4 regions of the Halomonas sp. MES3-P3E genome follow, and region 4 is predicted to be linked to each of the others. Evidence: predicted binding sites of a transcription regulator. Region 4 holds the regulator's gene; each other region holds the start of a gene.
What was found. The regulator LexA, encoded in region 4, represses DNA repair genes until DNA is damaged. The targets are predictions, from matches to a motif close to TACTGTNTANNTANACAGTA.
Positions count from the first base shown of each region.

Region 1: a site for LexA is predicted at 1,913-1,932, ahead of recN (DNA repair protein RecN). Genes of this name have one in related genera too.
Region 2: a site for LexA is predicted at 1,786-1,805, ahead of CXF87_RS19870 (LexA family protein). Genes of this name have one in related genera too.
Region 3: a site for LexA is predicted at 2,734-2,753, ahead of ruvA (Holliday junction branch migration protein RuvA). Genes of this name have one in related genera too.

Region 1 covers NZ_PJBT01000016.1:54,300-58,751, reverse strand. Annotated here, with positions in the region: gene fur (ferric iron uptake transcriptional regulator) at 1-25, shown strand, start outside; gene recN (DNA repair protein RecN) at 192-1,865, opposite strand; gene grpE (nucleotide exchange factor GrpE) at 2,076-2,717, shown strand; gene dnaK (molecular chaperone DnaK) at 2,876-4,452, shown strand, end outside.
Region 2 covers NZ_PJBT01000192.1:4,586-9,037, forward strand. Annotated here, with positions in the region: gene CXF87_RS19860 (sodium ion-translocating decarboxylase subunit beta) at 1-402, shown strand, start outside; gene CXF87_RS19865 (IMPACT family protein) at 707-1,333, opposite strand; gene CXF87_RS19870 (LexA family protein) at 1,333-1,737, opposite strand; gene ccmA (cytochrome c biogenesis heme-transporting ATPase CcmA) at 1,935-2,582, shown strand; gene ccmB (heme exporter protein CcmB) at 2,669-3,382, shown strand; gene CXF87_RS19885 (heme ABC transporter permease) at 3,397-4,164, shown strand; gene ccmD (heme exporter protein CcmD) at 4,164-4,355, shown strand; gene ccmE (cytochrome c maturation protein CcmE) at 4,352-4,452, shown strand, end outside.
Region 3 covers NZ_PJBT01000185.1:185,541-189,992, reverse strand. Annotated here, with positions in the region: gene tolQ (protein TolQ) at 1-483, opposite strand, end outside; gene ybgC (tol-pal system-associated acyl-CoA thioesterase) at 542-955, opposite strand; gene ruvB (Holliday junction branch migration DNA helicase RuvB) at 952-1,989, opposite strand; gene ruvA (Holliday junction branch migration protein RuvA) at 2,057-2,665, opposite strand; gene ruvC (crossover junction endodeoxyribonuclease RuvC) at 2,778-3,341, opposite strand; gene aspS (aspartate--tRNA ligase) at 3,418-4,452, opposite strand, start outside.
Region 4 covers NZ_PJBT01000009.1:39,276-43,727, reverse strand. Annotated here, with positions in the region: gene CXF87_RS03060 (ribonuclease J) at 1-256, opposite strand, end outside; gene purU (formyltetrahydrofolate deformylase) at 487-1,341, shown strand; gene CXF87_RS03050 (energy-coupling factor ABC transporter permease) at 1,366-2,037, shown strand; gene lexA (transcriptional repressor LexA) at 2,047-2,727, opposite strand; gene CXF87_RS03040 (TetR/AcrR family transcriptional regulator) at 2,997-3,674, shown strand; gene CXF87_RS03035 (L,D-transpeptidase) at 3,652-4,188, shown strand; gene nagZ (beta-N-acetylhexosaminidase) at 4,253-4,452, shown strand, end outside.

The DNA.
Region 1 (4,452 bases), on a different contig from region 4:
CAGCGGGCCAACGAACAAGAAATAACGTTCGTGGTTAGACACTGCACGCGGCTCGAAAATATGAACGCCCCTGCATTACCTGTTCGAATTCGCCATCAATGGAATTTGTCCGGTAATCAGGGGCGTTTTATTTTGCCGCTTATAAAGTCCTGATTTTGCCGCTTATAAAGTCCTGGTAGGTGCTCTTCAAGTTAGTGCGGCGGGCGCTGGCTTGCATGCAGCATTTCACGGGCATGGGCGAGGGTTTGGTCAGAAAGCGTCACGCCGCCCAGCATGCGTGCCAGTTCGCTGATGCGCCCCTGTTCGTCAAGTAGTGCCATCTGGGTCAGCGTGGTGTCGCGTTTCGCCTGTTTCTCGATATGCAGATGCTGGTGTGCCTGGGCTGCCACTTGCGGTAGGTGGGTCACGGTCATTACCTGACCATTTTCACCTAGCTTGCGGAGTAATTGACCAACGATTTCTGCGGTCGCGCCCGAAATGCCCACATCTACTTCGTCAAACACTAGGCTTGGCACCGTTGAGTGCGTCGCCGCGACCACTTGAATGGCCAAGCTAATCCGAGACAATTCACCGCCGGAGGCTACTTTCGTTAGTGGCCGCGCGGGCTGGCCGGGGTTGGCGCTGATCAAAAATTGCACACGATCAAGGCCTTCAGGAGAGGGCGCCTCTTTCGCGGTAACCTCCACTTCAAAGCGGGCCTTGCCCATGGCTAAAAAGCCCAGCTGTTGCTGTACTTCCTTGCCTAGGCGAAGCGCGGCTTTTTGACGGCTCTCGCTGAGTTTTTTCGCTTCCTGGCGGTAGCTTTCACGTAGCTCAACGACTCGCGCACTCAGTGCCTCCAGGTCATTACCCCCCTCTTCTAACTGCGCGACTTCCCGTTGTAGGTCAGCATGCAGGGCGCATAGCTCGTCAGGGGCAACGTGGTGCTTACGGGCAATTCGATGTACGTCGGTCATGCGCTCTTCCACCCAAGCCAGCCGCTCAGGGTCGAGTTCGGTGGTGCTGGCGAGACGGTTGAGCTCACTGGAAGCCTCTTCCACTTGAATACGGGCATCGCTCAGCATGGCGAGCGTATTGGCCAGCGTGCCTTTGTCGCTACCCGGCAGCGCGCTTAAATGGGCGAAAGCTTGGTTGAGTAGCGAGAGCGCGCCACCTTCATCGCTGGCGCAACAGTCAGCGGCAAACTGTGTTTCACGCAGCGTCTCCTCAGCATGCGCGAGCGTGTGCTGTTCTTCTTCCAGGGTGGCCAGTTCACCTTCTGCTAAACCAAGCTGATCTAGCTCTTCTACCTGATAACGCAGTAGCTGCCGTTTGGCTTCTACTTCGCTGCCTTCTTCGCTTAGCTTTTTCAGCTGCCGACGCGAATTGCGCCACTCGCGAAACGTAACGGCCAGTTGAGCGGTTGCGTCGTTTAGATTCGCGTAGTCATCCAGTAAAGCAAGGTGGGTCTCTTCTCGCATTAAGGCGTGATGGGCGTGCTGACCATGAATCTGGATCAGTTGCTCGCCGAGGGATTTTAGATCTGAAATAGTCGCGGGTTGGCCGTTGATCCAGGCTTTGGAGCGTCCGTTGGCAGTGACGACACGGCGCAACAGGCACTCTTCAGCAGGGAGCTCGCGGGCTGACAGCCACTCAACGGCAGCGGGCAGGTGCTGAATGTCGAAACGGGCGGAAAGGTCGGTACGTTCGCGGCCGTGGCGCACGCTCCCGGCATCAGCGCGTTCGCCCAGGCATAACCCTAAAGCGCCCAAAAGAATCGATTTGCCCGCCCCGGTTTCCCCGGTAATGGCCGTCATGCCACCGGTGAGGTCGAGCTCTAAATGATCAACAATAGCGAAATCTTGAATAGCTAGCTGAGTAAGCATGACGCCTCCCGAGGCGGTACAGCATTGAAGCTGGATACTTAACCAATAGTTGTTAATTTATACAGTAGTTAATAACTCACTTCAATGCACCTCTTGAGATGGAATTTATGGCCCCCATATAGCGTGCATGATCAGTTAAGGCTAGTAACTAACGGCTTACTTCTTTGCGCGCCGCCCGCGTGGCAGCGCCCTACTTAATAGGAGCACAACATGGCGAAAGAACCGCAAACACCGATGGATGACGAGCTGGCCCGCCACGAGCAAGAAGCGGATGGCGCCGAGCAAGCGGAAGAGCAGGCCGCCGAAGAGCGCTTGATGGAGGGCGAGCTGGAAGGGTTGATCAATGACGAAGAGTCATTTGAAGGCAGTGTCGATAACCCTGAAGCAGAAATGCTGGCCGCTCAGGTAGGCGAGCTCGAGCAAAGCTTAGCCGAAGCCAAGGATCAAGCCCTGCGCGCCGCTGCGGAAGCGCAAAACGTGCGTCGCCGTGCTGAGCAAGAAGCCGAAAAAGCGCGCAAGTTCGCCCTAGAGAAGTTCGTTAAAGAACTGCTGCCGGTCGTTGATAGCTTGGAAAAAGCGCTTGAGACCATGGAAGAGGGAGCCTCGGAGATTCACCGCGAAGGCGTTTCCATGACCTTGAAAATGCAGTTGGATGTACTCAACAAGTTCGGAGTGGAAAGCATTGAGCCCCACGGCGAGCCTTTCGACCCCCAAGTGCATGAAGCCATGACCATGGTGCCCAACCCGGATCTTGATCCCAATACTGTGATGGACGTTATGCAAAAAGGCTATTTACTCAATGGACGCTTGGTGCGCCCGGCGATGGTGGTAGTGAGCCAAAAAGCCAATTAAGCAAATGGCTGCATAGGGTAAGAAAGCAGGGGGTGAAAAAAAGCCCTTGAAAAGTCAGCGGCGGCCCCCAAATAAAGGGCAACCCCGCGGGGAAACCCGCAGACAAGCTTTAAAAGCTAAATTTTCAGTTTTGTAACAACCGAATTCGAGGTATTGCTATGGGACGTATAATTGGTATCGACCTGGGCACCACTAACTCTTGTGTGGCCGTGCTTGATGGTGACAGCGCTAAAGTAATTGAAAATGCCGAAGGCGGCCGTACAACGCCTTCTATCATCGCTTATACCGATGATGGCGAAACGCTGGTCGGTCAGGCGGCAAAACGCCAAGCGGTGACTAACCCAGAAAACACGCTGTACGCCATCAAGCGCCTTATTGGCCGTCGCTTTAAAGACGACGTTGTCCAAAAAGATATCAAAATGGTGCCGTACAAAATCACCGAAGCAGATAACGGTGATGCCTGGGTTGAAGTAAAAGGCAAAAAAATGGCACCGCCGCAGGTTAGCGCGGAAGTGCTGAAGAAAATGAAAAAGACCGCCGAAGACTACTTGGGCGAAACGGTCACTGAAGCGGTTATTACCGTACCGGCCTACTTCAATGACAGCCAGCGTCAGGCGACAAAAGATGCTGGCCGCATCGCCGGTCTAGACGTTAAGCGCATTATTAACGAGCCGACCGCTGCCGCACTGGCCTACGGTATGGACAAATCGCGCGGCGACAAAACCATCGCGGTCTACGACCTGGGTGGCGGTACTTTCGATATCTCAATCATCGAAATTGCCGATGTCGACGGCGAAACCCAGTTTGAAGTGTTGGCCACCAACGGTGACACCTTCCTGGGCGGCGAAGATTTCGACTTGGCGCTGATCAACTACCTGGTTGACCAGTTCAAGGCTGACAGCGGCATTGATCTGTCTGGCGACAATTTGGCCATGCAGCGTCTGAAAGAAGCCGCTGAGAAAGCCAAAATTGAGCTTTCCAGCGCTCAACAGACCGATGTGAACCTGCCTTACATCACCGCCGACAACACTGGCCCGAAACACCTTAACGTTAAGGTGACACGCGCCAAGCTGGAGTCGCTGGTAGAAAATCTGGTTCAGCGTTCACTCGAGCCGTGCAAAATGGCACTGAAAGATGCTGGCTTGTCCGCGTCTGAAATCGACGAAGTGATCCTGGTCGGTGGCCAGACACGTATGCCGATGGTGCAGAAGAAAGCCGCTGACTTCTTCGGTAAAGAAGCACGCAAAGACGTTAACCCGGACGAAGCGGTTGCCGTGGGTGCAGCGATTCAGGGCGGCGTACTTGGTGGCGACGTGAAAGACGTGCTACTGCTCGACGTTACTCCGCTAACTCTGGGTATCGAAACCCTGGGTGGCGTGATGACGCCGCTGATCGAAAAGAACACCACCATCCCGACCAAGAAGACACAAACCTTCTCAACGGCGGATGACAACCAGACGGCCGTGACCATTCACGCCGTACAGGGTGAGCGTAAGCAAGTGTCACAGAATAAGTCGCTGGGTCGTTTTGACCTCGCTGACATTCCGCCGGCACCGCGCGGCGTTCCGCAGATCGAAGTCGCCTTTGACTTGGATGCCAACGGTATTCTGAACGTATCGGCGAAAGACAAGGCCACTGGCAAAGAGCAGTCGATTGTCATCAAGGCGTCTAGCGGTCTGTCCGAGGAAGAAGTCGAGCAGATGGTGCGTGATGCCGAAGCTCACGCCGAAGAAGA
Region 2 (4,452 bases), on a different contig from region 4:
TGCGGTGTGGTCGAGCGTTTATCGGATACTGCGCAGAATTCCCTGATCAATATTGTGACCATTATTCTGGGGCTGTCCGTCGGCTCCAAGTTAATGGCCGATAGCTTCCTGACGTTTGAAACGTTAGGCATTCTCGGGCTGGGGATTGTCGCCTTCGGGATCGGCACGGCCGCGGGGGTGTTAATGGCCAAGCTGATGAACATGGTCAGTAAAATGCCCATCAACCCGCTGATTGGTGCTGCCGGTGTTTCTGCGGTGCCGATGGCTGCCCGGGTGGCCAACAAGGTGGGGCTGGAGTCGAACCCGCATAACTTCCTGTTGATGCACGCCATGGGACCCAATGTGGCAGGTGTTATTGGGTCGGCGGTTGCGGCCGGGGTGATGATTAAATACCTTGGTTAACTAGTCCTCTGTCATCGCGAGCGAAGCGCGGCGATCTCGGTTTGTGTGCCACCGCAGGACGAGATTGCCGCGTCGCAAGCTCCTCGCAATGACATAGGGGGTGTTCATTGCGAACACAGTGAAGCAATTGTGGATTGGTTTTCAGTGTAGGCTTGAGATTGCTTCGTCGTAGGCTCCTCGCAATGACCGGTGGGTGTCATTGCGAACGAAGTGAAGCAATCTGGGGTTAGTGCTCAAGATAGGATGAGATTGCCGCGTCGCAAGCTCCTCGCAATGACATAGGGGGCCTTTTCGCTCTGCTGCGTCATGCCATTGGTGCAGAGAGAACCTCAATAGCGCTCTTCAAGCGGTTTTCTAGCGGGGAAAGGTCAAGTGGGTTGTCCCGTGGCCAACCAATGGTCAAGCGAACACCGTCGCCATCGTAATCCGCTTGCTCAATGGGGATAGCCTGCTCTTCGCACCAGGCGCGGGCAATCGCTTCATTGGCAAAGCCGAGCCGCAAGGTATAAAGATCGCGCTCGACCACTTCCCGGGTAGGTAGCGTCTCCAAAGCATGACTAACCGCCTGAGCGTAAGCGCGGGCCAAGCCGCCGGTACCTAACTTCGTCCCGCCAAAATAGCGGATCACCACGCAACCAATTTGACCTAATTGGCTGCCCTGCAGAACTTGATACATTGGGCGACCCGCGGTGCCGCCAGGTTCGCCATCATCAGAGAAGCCAATCAAATTTTGCTCGCCGGGTGGGCCAGCAATATAGGCCGTGCAGTGATGGCTCGCATTGGGATGCTCGGCTTTAGCCGCCGCCAGCATGCGGGTGAATGCATCAATGTCTGAGGCGTGGCAGGTCCAGGTAATAAAGTGACTTTTTTCGACTTCGATGTCAGTGGTCTGCCAAGACGAAAGGGGGAGTTCCGGCACCCGGTAACGCATTAATGCTCCGTGATAGTAGCCTTATTTTGCAGGCCAGTTTTTGGATGAGATTCAACACCCATCACCATGCCGAGCACCTGAATATCACGGTTATGCAAAAATAGCGCTGGCTGCAACGTATCCTCAGGCCATAGCTCTACGCCAAAGCGGCTGATCGAGAGCTGCTTCAAGACGATTTTTTGCTGGTTGATTTCGGCAACGGCGGTTTCTGTTTGGGCATCATGCTGATAACGCCGAATAATAATGACATCGCCATCGAACAAGTTGCAATCACGCATTGCGTTACCACGCACTTTAAGCGCATAGGTATTGCGACGAGTAATGCTAGGCGTCGGCGCATAGGTACGCGGGACCGAGTGTAAGTGGTTAGGCTTAACGGTAGGTGCTGCCATCGATATGGTCATTGAGAAATCTCCATTGCATGTTCTTTCATACAGTGGTTTTCAGTATAGACCTGTTTTTGCATACAGTGCTAGCAGTAATTGGTCTTACGCCATATTGATTGAGGTCATGCTGCGACCCAGCGCCGCATAGAGTGAGTGGCGAGAAACGGGCTTTCCGTGTAGAGTTCGACGCGAAATCAATGTGCCTGGAGAGACTCTTGAGCCTGTGTCTACAAGCCCGACAGCTGTCCTGCGAACGTGATGATCGCTCACTGTTTAAGGGGCTGGATCTCGATATTCGCAGCGGTGAAATCGTGCGAATTGAAGGGCCTAATGGCAGTGGTAAAACTAGCCTGCTTAAAATTCTCTCCGGGCAACTGAGCGACTATGAAGGCGAGCTGTTCTGGAATGGCGCTGCAATGCAGAGTGTCCGTGAACATTTTCTCGCTAATTTGCTCTATTTAGGACATGCCCCAGGCATCAAGTCTGGGCTATCCCCCTTAGAAAATTTAGCGTGGTATCAGGCGCTGAGTGGCGAGAGCAGTGGAGGACAGGGCAGCGGGGCACAAGAGGGCGAGGAGCAGCGCCTGGATGCCCTTGAACAGGTTGGCCTGGCAGGCTTTGAAGACGTGCCCGCCGCTCAACTCTCGGCAGGCCAGCAGCGCCGTGTGGCGCTGGCGCGATTGACGCTGACACCCCGCGCGCTGTGGGTGCTAGACGAGCCCTTCACCGCCATTGATCGCCACGGTGTTGCAGCCCTTGAAAGGCAACTGATTAGGCATGCTCAAGCGGGCGGCTGCGTGCTAGTAACGACACACCACGAGTTAGCCGCGTCATCGCTGTTAAGACGCATAGCGCTGGGGTAGAGGAGACCGGATTGCAGGAAACAGGGTTGCAGAAAACAGGCTTGCACAGCTCTTCAGATAGCTCTCTAAACGGATCAGACTCCGTCATGGATGCCCCTTCAGTGCCACTGCTTGAGCATCAGGGCGGGCTGATGATCGCGGTGAAGGCCACGTTGGTGCGTGATTTGACGCTGCTGCTGAGACGTCGCGGTGAAGTGCTCAATCCGCTGGTGTTTTTTGCTCTGGTGATCACCCTGTTTCCGATCGCTATTTCACCCGACCCTGAGCTGTTGGCGACGATTGCGCCGGGGTTGCTATGGGTGGCGGCACTGTTAGCCGCGCTGCTGTCACTAGATAGCCTGTTTCGCAGTGACTACGACGACGGCAGCCTTGAACAGCTGTTACTCGCTCCGCAGCCGCTGGCTGCATTAAGCGTGGCGAAAGTGGCCGTGCATTGGCTGCTGACCGGGCTGCCGTTGGCACTGATGGCGCCACTGCTGGGCATTATGCTCGCACTGCCTGCGGGTAGTTACGCGGTGTTGGCGCTATCGCTGGCGCTGGGCACGGCGAGCTTGAGCCTGATTGGTGCCATTGGGGCGGCGTTAACCGTCGGCTTGGCGCGGGGCGGCGTACTGCTCTCGCTGCTAGTGCTGCCGCTGTATATTCCGGTACTCATTTTTGGCGCAGGTGCCGTCCAGGCGGCTATTTTGGGCGACGGTGTCTCTGCGCACTTGGCTATCTTAGGCGCGCTGCTGGCCGCTTCACTTATGTTAGCGCCGTGGGCGATTGCCGCATCGCTGCGTATCAGTATTAACGGTTAAGGACAGGACACGCTATGTGGGCCTTTATACACAAACTGGGATCACCCAAGTGGTTCTATGGCATTAGCGCCAAATTACAGCCCTGGTTTTGGGCCGCAGCGGTGCTGTTATTGGTCACTGGCTCGCTGTGGGGGCTGGCGTTTGCGCCTGCGGATTATCAACAGGGCAACAGCTTCCGGATCATTTATGTTCACGTGCCGGCGGCCTTTTTAGCTCAATCGATTTTTATCTCCATGGCAGTGTCTGGGCTGGTGTTTATGGTCTGGAAAATTAAAGTCGCCGATATGGCGGCGGCAGTCATGGCACCGCTGGGCGCTGCGATGACCTTTGTCGCGCTATTTTCCGGTGCTGTATGGGGGGTGCCGACCTGGGGTACCTGGTGGATGTGGGATGCCCGGCTTACCTCCATGCTGATTCTGCTCTTTCTCTATTTAGGCGTGATTGCCCTGCGCGGTGCGTTTACCAGCCGCGATAGCGCCTCACGGGCAGCCTCGGTGCTGGCCATGGTGGGCGTCATCAACATTCCCATCATCAAATACTCGGTGGATTGGTGGTACACCCTGCACCAGCCAGCCTCGTTTACATTAACCTCGCGCCCAACGATGCCCACCGAAATGTGGCTACCGCTGGTCATTATGGTGCTGGGTTTCTACAGCTTTTTTATTGCCTTGACGCTGATGCGCACGCGCAGCGAGATCCTACGCCGAGAGTCGAGCAAGCGCTGGGTACAGGAGCTCGTTAACGGCCAGGTAGTGAATGCACAGGCAGAGGAGACGCGCTAATGGCATTTGCCTCATTTTCCGAATTTCTCGCCATGGGTGGCCATGCGCCTTACGTATGGTCTGCCTGGGGAGTAACGGCACTGCTGCTGGTGGCCACCGTTTGGCATGCACGTGTTGAACAACGTCAGTTACTGAATGGCATAAAGCGTCGGGCACGGCGCGCAAATAGCTTGAGAGAGAACGCCCAATGACCCCTAAACGTAAACAGAAACTCTTCGTCATTTTGGGTTTGGTATCGTTAACCGCGATTGCTGTCGGGCTAACGCTGTATGCGCTACGTGCCAACAT
Region 3 (4,452 bases), on a different contig from region 4:
TTGTTGGGTCAGTGACAGCGCTTGGAATGACCCCATGATGCCCCATACGGTACCGAAAAGACCGATATAGGGGCTGGCAGACGCAACCGTCGCCAGAAACACCAGATGTTGGGTTAGACGATCTTCTTCACGTGACCAGGCAACGCGCATGCTGCGTTGCACGCCTTCCAATACGGTATCTGCATCCCGGGTTTTAGGCATTAAGCGGTTAAACTCGCGAAACCCTGCTTGAAAAATATGCTCGGCACCATGGCGTGGATCATCAGCGGGGATTTCACGGTAGAGTTCATTTAAGTCGACACCCGACCAAAAAGACTCCTCAAACTGGTTGTACTCTTGCTTGGCACGACGCATTGCAATACTACGCTGGAAAATCACCACCCAAGAGAGGATCGACCCCACCAACAGTAGCAACATAACCAGCTGCACCACGGTGCTGGCATTCATTATTAAGTGGGGAATGGACATGGTGTTATCGTTCACAGGTGCCCTCATCAATCTATTAGGGTCGGTATTGCCGACGCAGTGAATGACCTCTTGGTTAAGAGGCCCGGATCAAACTATTAAGCGATTCTGGCCATGCTTTAGGTCGCATACGCTCGACGCTCAAGCAGGCTATCTCGACTGTCGCTGAGCAGAGGAGTTCCTCATTACGCCAAACTTGCTGTTCAAATGTCATTCGACAGCGACCAATGTCGGTGACATGAGTACTAATCTCCAGCATGTCATCGAGGCAAGCCGGTTTCGCATAGTGACAGGCCAAGCGGTATACCACTAGCTGCGTGCCTTCGTCTAGCAGCGTTTGCTGATTTAGGTCCAATTGGCGTAGCCATTCGCTACGCGCCCGTTCCATAAACTTCAAGTAGTTAACGTAGTAGACAATGCCGCCTGCGTCAGTATCTTCCATATAAACACGCAGCGGCAGGCGATAACTATCGTTAGCCAAATCACTCACGGACGGCGCTCCCCTTCCATGTCGGTCGCCTGCTCGTGGGGCACACGTTCAAAGTGCAGCCACGCTTGGCGGGTCACGACACGCCCGCGTGGTGTACGCATCATTAGGCCCTGTTGAATCAGATAGGGCTCAATCACATCTTCAATGGTGTCACGTTCTTCACTGATAGCAGCGGCGAGCGAGTCAATGCCCACCGGCCCGCCGTCAAATTTGTCGATCATGGCCAGCAGTAACCGTCGATCCATATGATCCAGGCCGTGGTGGTCCACATTGAGCATATTGAGGGCAGCATCGGCTATGGCGACATCGACCACACCGTTGCCTTTCATTTCAGCGTAATCACGCACACGGCGTAATAGCCGATTAGCGATTCGTGGCGTACCGCGGGAACGGCGGGCGATTTCAATCGCGCCGTCGTGGCTAGTTTCAACCCCCAACAGGCGCGCCGAGCGCGAAACAATTTCAGTTAGCTCTTCAAGATTATAAAACTCAAGCCGCTGAACGATGCCAAACCGGTCGCGCAGTGGAGAGGTCAATAAACCTGCCCGCGTCGTCGCCCCCACCAGGGTAAAGCGGGGCAAATCCAGCTTGATAGAGCGCGCAGCCGGACCCTCGCCAATCATGATATCCAGCTGAAAATCTTCCATGGCCGGGTATAGCACTTCTTCGACCACCGGCGAAAGACGATGAATTTCATCGATAAAAAGCACATCGCCAGGCTCAAGATTGGTCAGCATGGCAGCGAGATCCCCCGCCCGCTCCAACACCGGGCCAGAGGTCGACTTCATTCCGACCCCCATCTCGGTGGCAATAATATGCGCAAGTGTCGTTTTACCTAACCCAGGCGGGCCAAATACCAACGTGTGGTCCAGGCTCTCTTCACGCAGCCGTGCGGCGCCAATAAAGATTTCCAACTGCTCGCGGACACGCGGCTGGCCAATATAGTCATCCAGTCGCTTAGGGCGAATTGCGTAATCAATGCGCCCCTCCCCCTGTTCGGGCTCAGCGGCGATCAGCCGATCGTGTTCTAGCATAAGTGCTCTTCTTAATAACGATTACAAAATGACAGCGTCGAATTGACGTTTGCTAATGCGAGCTCGCTTAGCCGCTCATGCGTTGGGTGAGCGCGGCTTTAATCAGTGCTTCGGTGGACTGATTAGGGTCAATGTCGGCGAGCATTTTCGATGCCTCAGTCAGCTTGTACCCCAAGCTGACTAAGGCGGCTTCTGCATCGGCAAGGCTATCACGGGCGGATGCTCGGCCATTAGCGGCCTCTAGAGGCAGTAGTGCGTTACTGCCATCTTCCCACTCGGGGAAGCGGTCACGCATTTCGATAATCAGCCGCTCGGCGGTTTTCTTGCCCACCCCCGGCAGTGTTGTCAACGCCTTGCTGTCATCATCACGCACACAGCGCATAAAGGCGTCTTCATCCATACCTGATAAAATCGCTAACGCCAGCTTGGGCCCCACCCCATTGACTTTGATCAGCGCGCGGAAAAGCGCTCGTTCATGCTCTCTACCAAACCCATATAGCAAATGAGCATCGTCACGAATTGTTAGATGAGTAAATAATGAAACGCTTTCACCGACGGCAGGCAGTGCTACCAGCGTATTCATCGAGGTTTCCAGCTCATAGCCTACACCATGAACGTCGATAACAATCCAGGGAGGTTGCTTTGCCAGTAACTGGCCACTTAGACGTCCAATCATAAAGTCGCTCGCACAGGTGTTGAAATAATAAAACAAGAGGGTGAAAACAGACGTTTACTATAAAGCGACTCTGTACAGGTGACCAGTAGTTCAGCCACACGCAGAGTAACCGTTACAGCCGCCAGCGGCCTGTGGAGCGACGACGGGCCCGCGTTGGCGCGGCGGGTAGGCCATGGCTGCTAAAGACAGAACCACTAAAGGCATGCGTTAACGCAATCGCTAATGCATCCGCGGCATCAGCCTGGGGAGTAGCAGAAAGCTGCAGAATAGCGGTCACCATATGCTGGACTTGCTCTTTGTCCGCGCCGCCCTGGCCTGTCACCGCCTGTTTAATCTGCCGCGCGGCGTACTCGGCAAGGCTCAATCCATGATTGGCCATGCAGACAAGCGCCGCCCCCCGCGCTTGGCCCAGCTTGAGCGCCGAATCAGGGTTTTTGGCCATAAAGACACGCTCAATAGCCACTTGGTTGGGCCGATGCAAACCGACGACTTCGCTAAGACCGGCATAAATCTGTGCCAGTCGTTGTTCTAGCGCCCCTTCCGCCGTGCGAATACAACCACTTGCCACGTAGCAGGGCTTCACACCGACCACGTCGATTACCCCATACCCTGTCACGCGTGACCCTGGGTCAATACCCAGGATACGGACAGGATTAGCAGGCTTTTTCTCATCCATGTCGTCGACACTCGTTGGGGCTTTATACAAAAACACCGACGCCGGAGCGTCGGTGTTAGGCACTTAACCAACCACGTTATTCGGTGGCTGTTTCCGGCTTGGCCTTCTGGCGTAGACGGATGTTTAAATCTTTTAACTGTTCAGGACTGACTTCGCCTGGGGCATTCGTCATTAAGCAAGCAGCGCTTTGGGTTTTCGGGAAGGCGATGACTTCACGAATAGTCTTAGCACCCACCATCAGCATGACGAGGCGGTCCAAACCAAAGGCTAAGCCACCATGGGGCGGCGCGCCGTACTGAAGCGCATCCAGCAAGAAGCCGAATTTTTCTTGAGCTTCTACTTCACCAATGCCGAGGATCTCGAAAACGGTGCTCTGCATGGTTTGGTCGTGGATACGAATAGAGCCGCCGCCCAATTCGGTACCGTTGAGCACCATATCGTAAGCGCGCGAAAGTGCGCTCGCTGGGTCGGCCTTTAGCTCTTCCGGGCTGCAAGAAGGCGCGGTAAAGGGGTGGTGAAGCGGGCTGAGGCGGCCATTGTCGTCAGCTTCAAACATCGGGAAGTCGACTACCCACAGCGGTGCCCATTCCTGAGTGTAGAGCTCAAGGTCAGCGCCCAGTTTGACGCGCAGCGCGCCAATGGCTTCGTTGACGATACGGGTTTTATCTGCACCAAAGAAGATGATATCGCCATCTTCAGCGCCTACCCGATCGAGCAACTCTTCAACGATATTTTCCATGAACTTAACGATCGGCGACTGCAGACCCTCAAGTCCTTTAGCGCGCTCGTTGACCTTGATCCACGCCAAGCCCTTGGCACCGTAGATGCCGACAAACTTGGTGTATTCGTCGATCTCTTTACGCGACAGCTTAGCGCCACCGGGTACTTTCAGCGCCGCTACACGACCATCATCCGCGCTGGCCGGGCCAGAGAAAACTTTGAAATCGACTTGCTGCATCAGATCGTCGACATCAGTCAATTCAAGCGGGATGCGCAGATCCGGCTTATCAGAGCCAAAGCGATCCATTGCTTCCTGCCAAGTCATGCGCGGAAATTCAGGTAGTTCGGCTTTTAACACGTCCTGGAATAGCTGACGAATCATGGATTCAGT
Region 4 (4,452 bases):
ATTTAAGGCGTAACAGCCCTGCGGCTAATGGCGTGGCATAAATAGGACAATTCCACATCGGCCAGAGCCAAGCGACGGCGCCAATGTGGTCTTCATGGCCGTGGGTAACAAATAGTGCTTTCGGGACTATCCCTAATGCTTTTGGTGTATCAAGATTAGGCACTTGTAGCGGTGAGTTGGGGAGATCCTGGCGAATCATCATGCCGCAGTCGACGACAATCCAGTGATCATCGTAGCCGTAGAGCGTTAGATTCATACCAATCTCACCGCATCCCCCCAGCGGCAACATGCGCAGCGGAGGACGACGACGGGGACGAATTTGAACGCGTGGAGAGTGCATCAGTTATGAAAAGCCTAAAAAGTAGTGACTCAACTATACGGGAAGGCAGGGGCGGCTAACAATCATCCTTGGCCTTCCGATACACTATGCAACCTAAGCCGTTGGTTTGTCATAATTACCTTAGAAATAGGTCAAGAGTCGCTCACATGTCCCATTATTATCGTTTAGTTGTGTCCTGCCCTGATCGGGTAGGTATTGTGGCCCGAGTATCGAGCTTTATTGCTAAGCAAGGGGGGTCTATCACTGAAGCCAGCCAGCACTCTGATTTAGAAACGGGCTGTTTTTTTATGCGTTACGAAATCTTGGCGGATTCAGTGGGGATGTCGGTAGAAGCGCTACGTGCAGCGTTCGAGCCGGTGGCAATCGAATTCGATATGCAGTGGTCATTGGTGGATACACAGCAGCGCCGCCGGGTGGTATTGATGGTCTCTAGAGAGTCACACTGCTTGGTAGATTTGCTTTATCGCTGGCAGGCGGGTGAGTTGGATTGCGATATTGTTGGCGTCATTTCCAACCATGACGATATGCGTTCATTGACCGAATGGTACGGCATTCCTTATCACTATGTGCCAGTCGACCCCGATAACAAGCAAGTGTCATTTGCCAAGGTGCAAGCAGAAATCGATAGTGCACGTGCTGATTGCGTCGTGCTGGCGCGTTATATGCAAATTCTGCCGCCTGACCTGTGCGCACGCTATGCAGGGCGGGTGATTAATATTCATCACAGTTTTTTACCCTCTTTCGCTGGGGCTAAGCCCTACCACCAGGCATATCAGCGCGGAGTGAAGCTGATTGGCGCCACCTGCCACTATGTTACCGAGGAACTCGACGCGGGCCCGATTATCGAACAGGATATTCATCGCGTTAGCCACTGCCATACCCCAACCGATCTAGTCCGCTTTGGGCGTGATGTTGAAAAAGCCGTTCTCGCACGCGGTTTACGCTGGCATCTTGAGGATCGGGTTTTAGTGCATGGCAACAAGACCGTGGTGTTTAGCTAACGCTCGATAATGTGAGAAGCCGCTATGTCGTTCGCACAAAGTGTACTGGCGCCCTGGGCGCTGATATTCACCTCGCTACTCTCGTTAGGCGTAGTGGTGTGGGCTCTTTGGCGGCGGCCCTGGCAAGTGCTACTGGAAGACACTGCTCTTCAGCACCGTTGGTTAGGCGCAACGCTGGCAGTGGCGCTGATGTGGCAGCTACGCGCTCAGGCGGTCGACTGGCTAACGCTGCATCTCGTCTTTACGGTATTGATGACACTCGTGTTTAAAGCGCCATTAGCGCTGATCAGCAATATACTCATTAATGTGGCAATGGTAATTATCGGCCGCAATGAGTGGACGCTACTGGGGGCGAATGTACTGGTAACGGGCATTGTTCCGGCTGCCATTATTGGCACAGTGTGGCGGCTGGTAGATCGCCGCCTGCCGGATAACCTGATGGTGTTTCTATTTGCCTGCGGATTTTTTGGGGCGGCGTTGGCAACATTAGGGGCAGGGCTGGCTGCCGTGCTGCTGATCATCGTGGCAGGTACAGACCCTAACGCTATCTATCTTGCCCAGGAGTATGCTCGCTTCTTACCTCTACTAATGCCTTCAGAGGCGTTTATTACCGGGATGCTGCTGAGTATTCTGCTGGTCTATCATCCTAATTGGGTGGCCACCTTTAATGACCACCGCTATATCGACATGCAGTAGCGACGGTGGTTAGCCCAGTGCCTGGCCATTACCGCCACGAATAACGCCAACGCCGACACCTTCGATATCGAGTGACTGTGAACGCAGGTCGATTTCAATGGGCGCAAAGTCTGCATTTTCCGCAAATAGCGTTACTTGGTGGCCCTGGCGTTTGAAGCGCTTAACGGTTACTTCATCATCCAGGCGCGCAACGACAATCTGGCCATCGCGCACCCGCTCGGTACGGTGAACTGCCAATAAATCACCTTCTAAAATACCAATATCCTTCATCGAAAGGCCCCGCACACGCAGCAGATAATCGGCTTTAGGAGTGAAGTACTCGGCTGGCAGAGGGCAGTAACGGTCAATATGCTCAGCCGCTAGGATAGGGCTCCCGGCGGCTACTTCGCCAATCACAGGCAGCCCAGCAGGCGAGGCTTCAATATTGGCAGCTGGCAACGCACTTGCGGTGCTGTCTACTAACTCCTGGGGCTCTTGATTGGGTAGGCGAATACCGCGTGAAGTATTGCGAATAATGCGAATAGCGCCTTTACGCTCGAGCGCGCGCAGGTGCTCTTCCGCGGCGTTAGGTGAGCGGAACCCCAGTGCTTTCGCAATTTCAGCACGGGTCGGAGGGTAGCCAAATTCGCCCATGGTCTTAACAATAAAATCAAATACGTGCTGTTGGCGAGCGGTTAGCGGACGCGACATACCAGACTCCAAAAATAGTGAATAGACAGTAACAAATTAAAAGTCGACTTAATCGATAAGTGGTTAAGTATACAGTATGTTCCTCTGTCCAGTACATGTCTTGTCAACCCCCTCTCTAGAAAGGCCCCCGAATTTTTCCTAATCGTTTTAAACTAAGCTTCTACTCATATAGACAGCCATATTTCATCAGAAAATCAAGCGTTGAGCCCACCAGCGATATGGCATAGTATTTTGCTATGTTTTAAACACTCGTTTCCCCGGAGAGCGGCATGGCTCAATCTGATACGGTAACTCGAATACTCGACACCGCTGAAGTGCTGTTTGCTGAGCGAGGTTTTGCTGAAACATCGCTGCGCAACATCACTAGCAAAGCGCGCGTCAATTTAGCGGCGGTGAATTACCATTTTGGTTCCAAAAAAGCCTTAATTCAGGCCGTGTTTTCACGCTATCTGGACCCGTTCACCCAGCGTTTTCATACTGCGCTTGATGAACTTGAAGCCCAGCATGCAGGGCGCGTTATTCCGTTGGAAACGCTACTCGAAACCATGGCGACCACCGTGCTGGCAGTGCCTGCTGAGCGCAACAGTTTAAAGGTGTTTATGCGCTTGCTGGGCCTTGCCTATAGCCAAGCGCAGGGGCATCTTAGGCGTCATATTCAGCAAGAGTATGGTGATGTGTTTACCCGTTTCACCGAGTTAGTGCGTCAAGCCACGCCCGACTTGCCTGACGCGGAACGCTTTTGGCGGCTACACTTTATGCTTGGTACGGTGATTTTTACGCTTTCAGGCCTTGATGCACTGCGCGATATCGCTGAAAAGGATTATCAAGAGCAGGTCACCGTGCGGGATTTGGTTAGGCGGTTGCGCCCAGTAGTGGTGGCTGCCATGAATGCACCGTTGCCCCCAGCACTTGAAGAAGGAAAATATGCGAACGCCCAAGCTCGCTGAGCTTCCCCCTGTAGAGGACATCTGGTTGGAAATCGATACCACACAGCAGCAGCTACGCTGTTGGCGAGGGCCGAAGGTGCTGCATGAGTGTGAGATATCGTCTGGCCTCGCGGGCGTTGGTGAGCACAACGGCAGTGGCAAAACACCCCATGGTTGGCACTATATAAGAGCCGCGATCGGCAACGGGATGCCTGATAATGCGGTATTTCGGGGTCGTCGCTGGACGGGGGAGGCATTTTCTCCTGCGCTAGCTGAAGCATATCCGAAGCGGGATTGGATTTTGACCCGCATCCTGTGGCTATGCGGACTAGAAAAAGGCGTGAACCGTGGTGGTCAGGTCGATTCACAGCGTCGCTATATTTATCTTCATGGTACGCCCCCTGATCAGCCCATGGGCGTTGCTGCATCCCACGGCTGTATTCGTTTACGCAATAGTGATTTGCTCTATATCTTTTCGTTAGCGTTACCAGGTACCCCCGTTTGGTTGCACGGCGGTCGTCAGTCGTTTGACTAATCTGTTTTGACACCGCTAGACGATCGTCTAGAATCACCGCCTCTTTTTTAATGGACCTATCACGATGACTCAACCGTTAGGCCCGGTCATGCTCGACCTTGAAGGCCCGAAATTAACGGCCGCAGAAAAGCGCTTGCTGCTAGAACCGGTGGTAGGGGGCGTTATTCTGTTTGCCCGCAATGTCCAGAACGGCTACCAAGTACGCCAGCTCTGCAGCGATATTCGACGTGTGCGTGCGGACTTATTGCTTGCCGTTGATCAAGA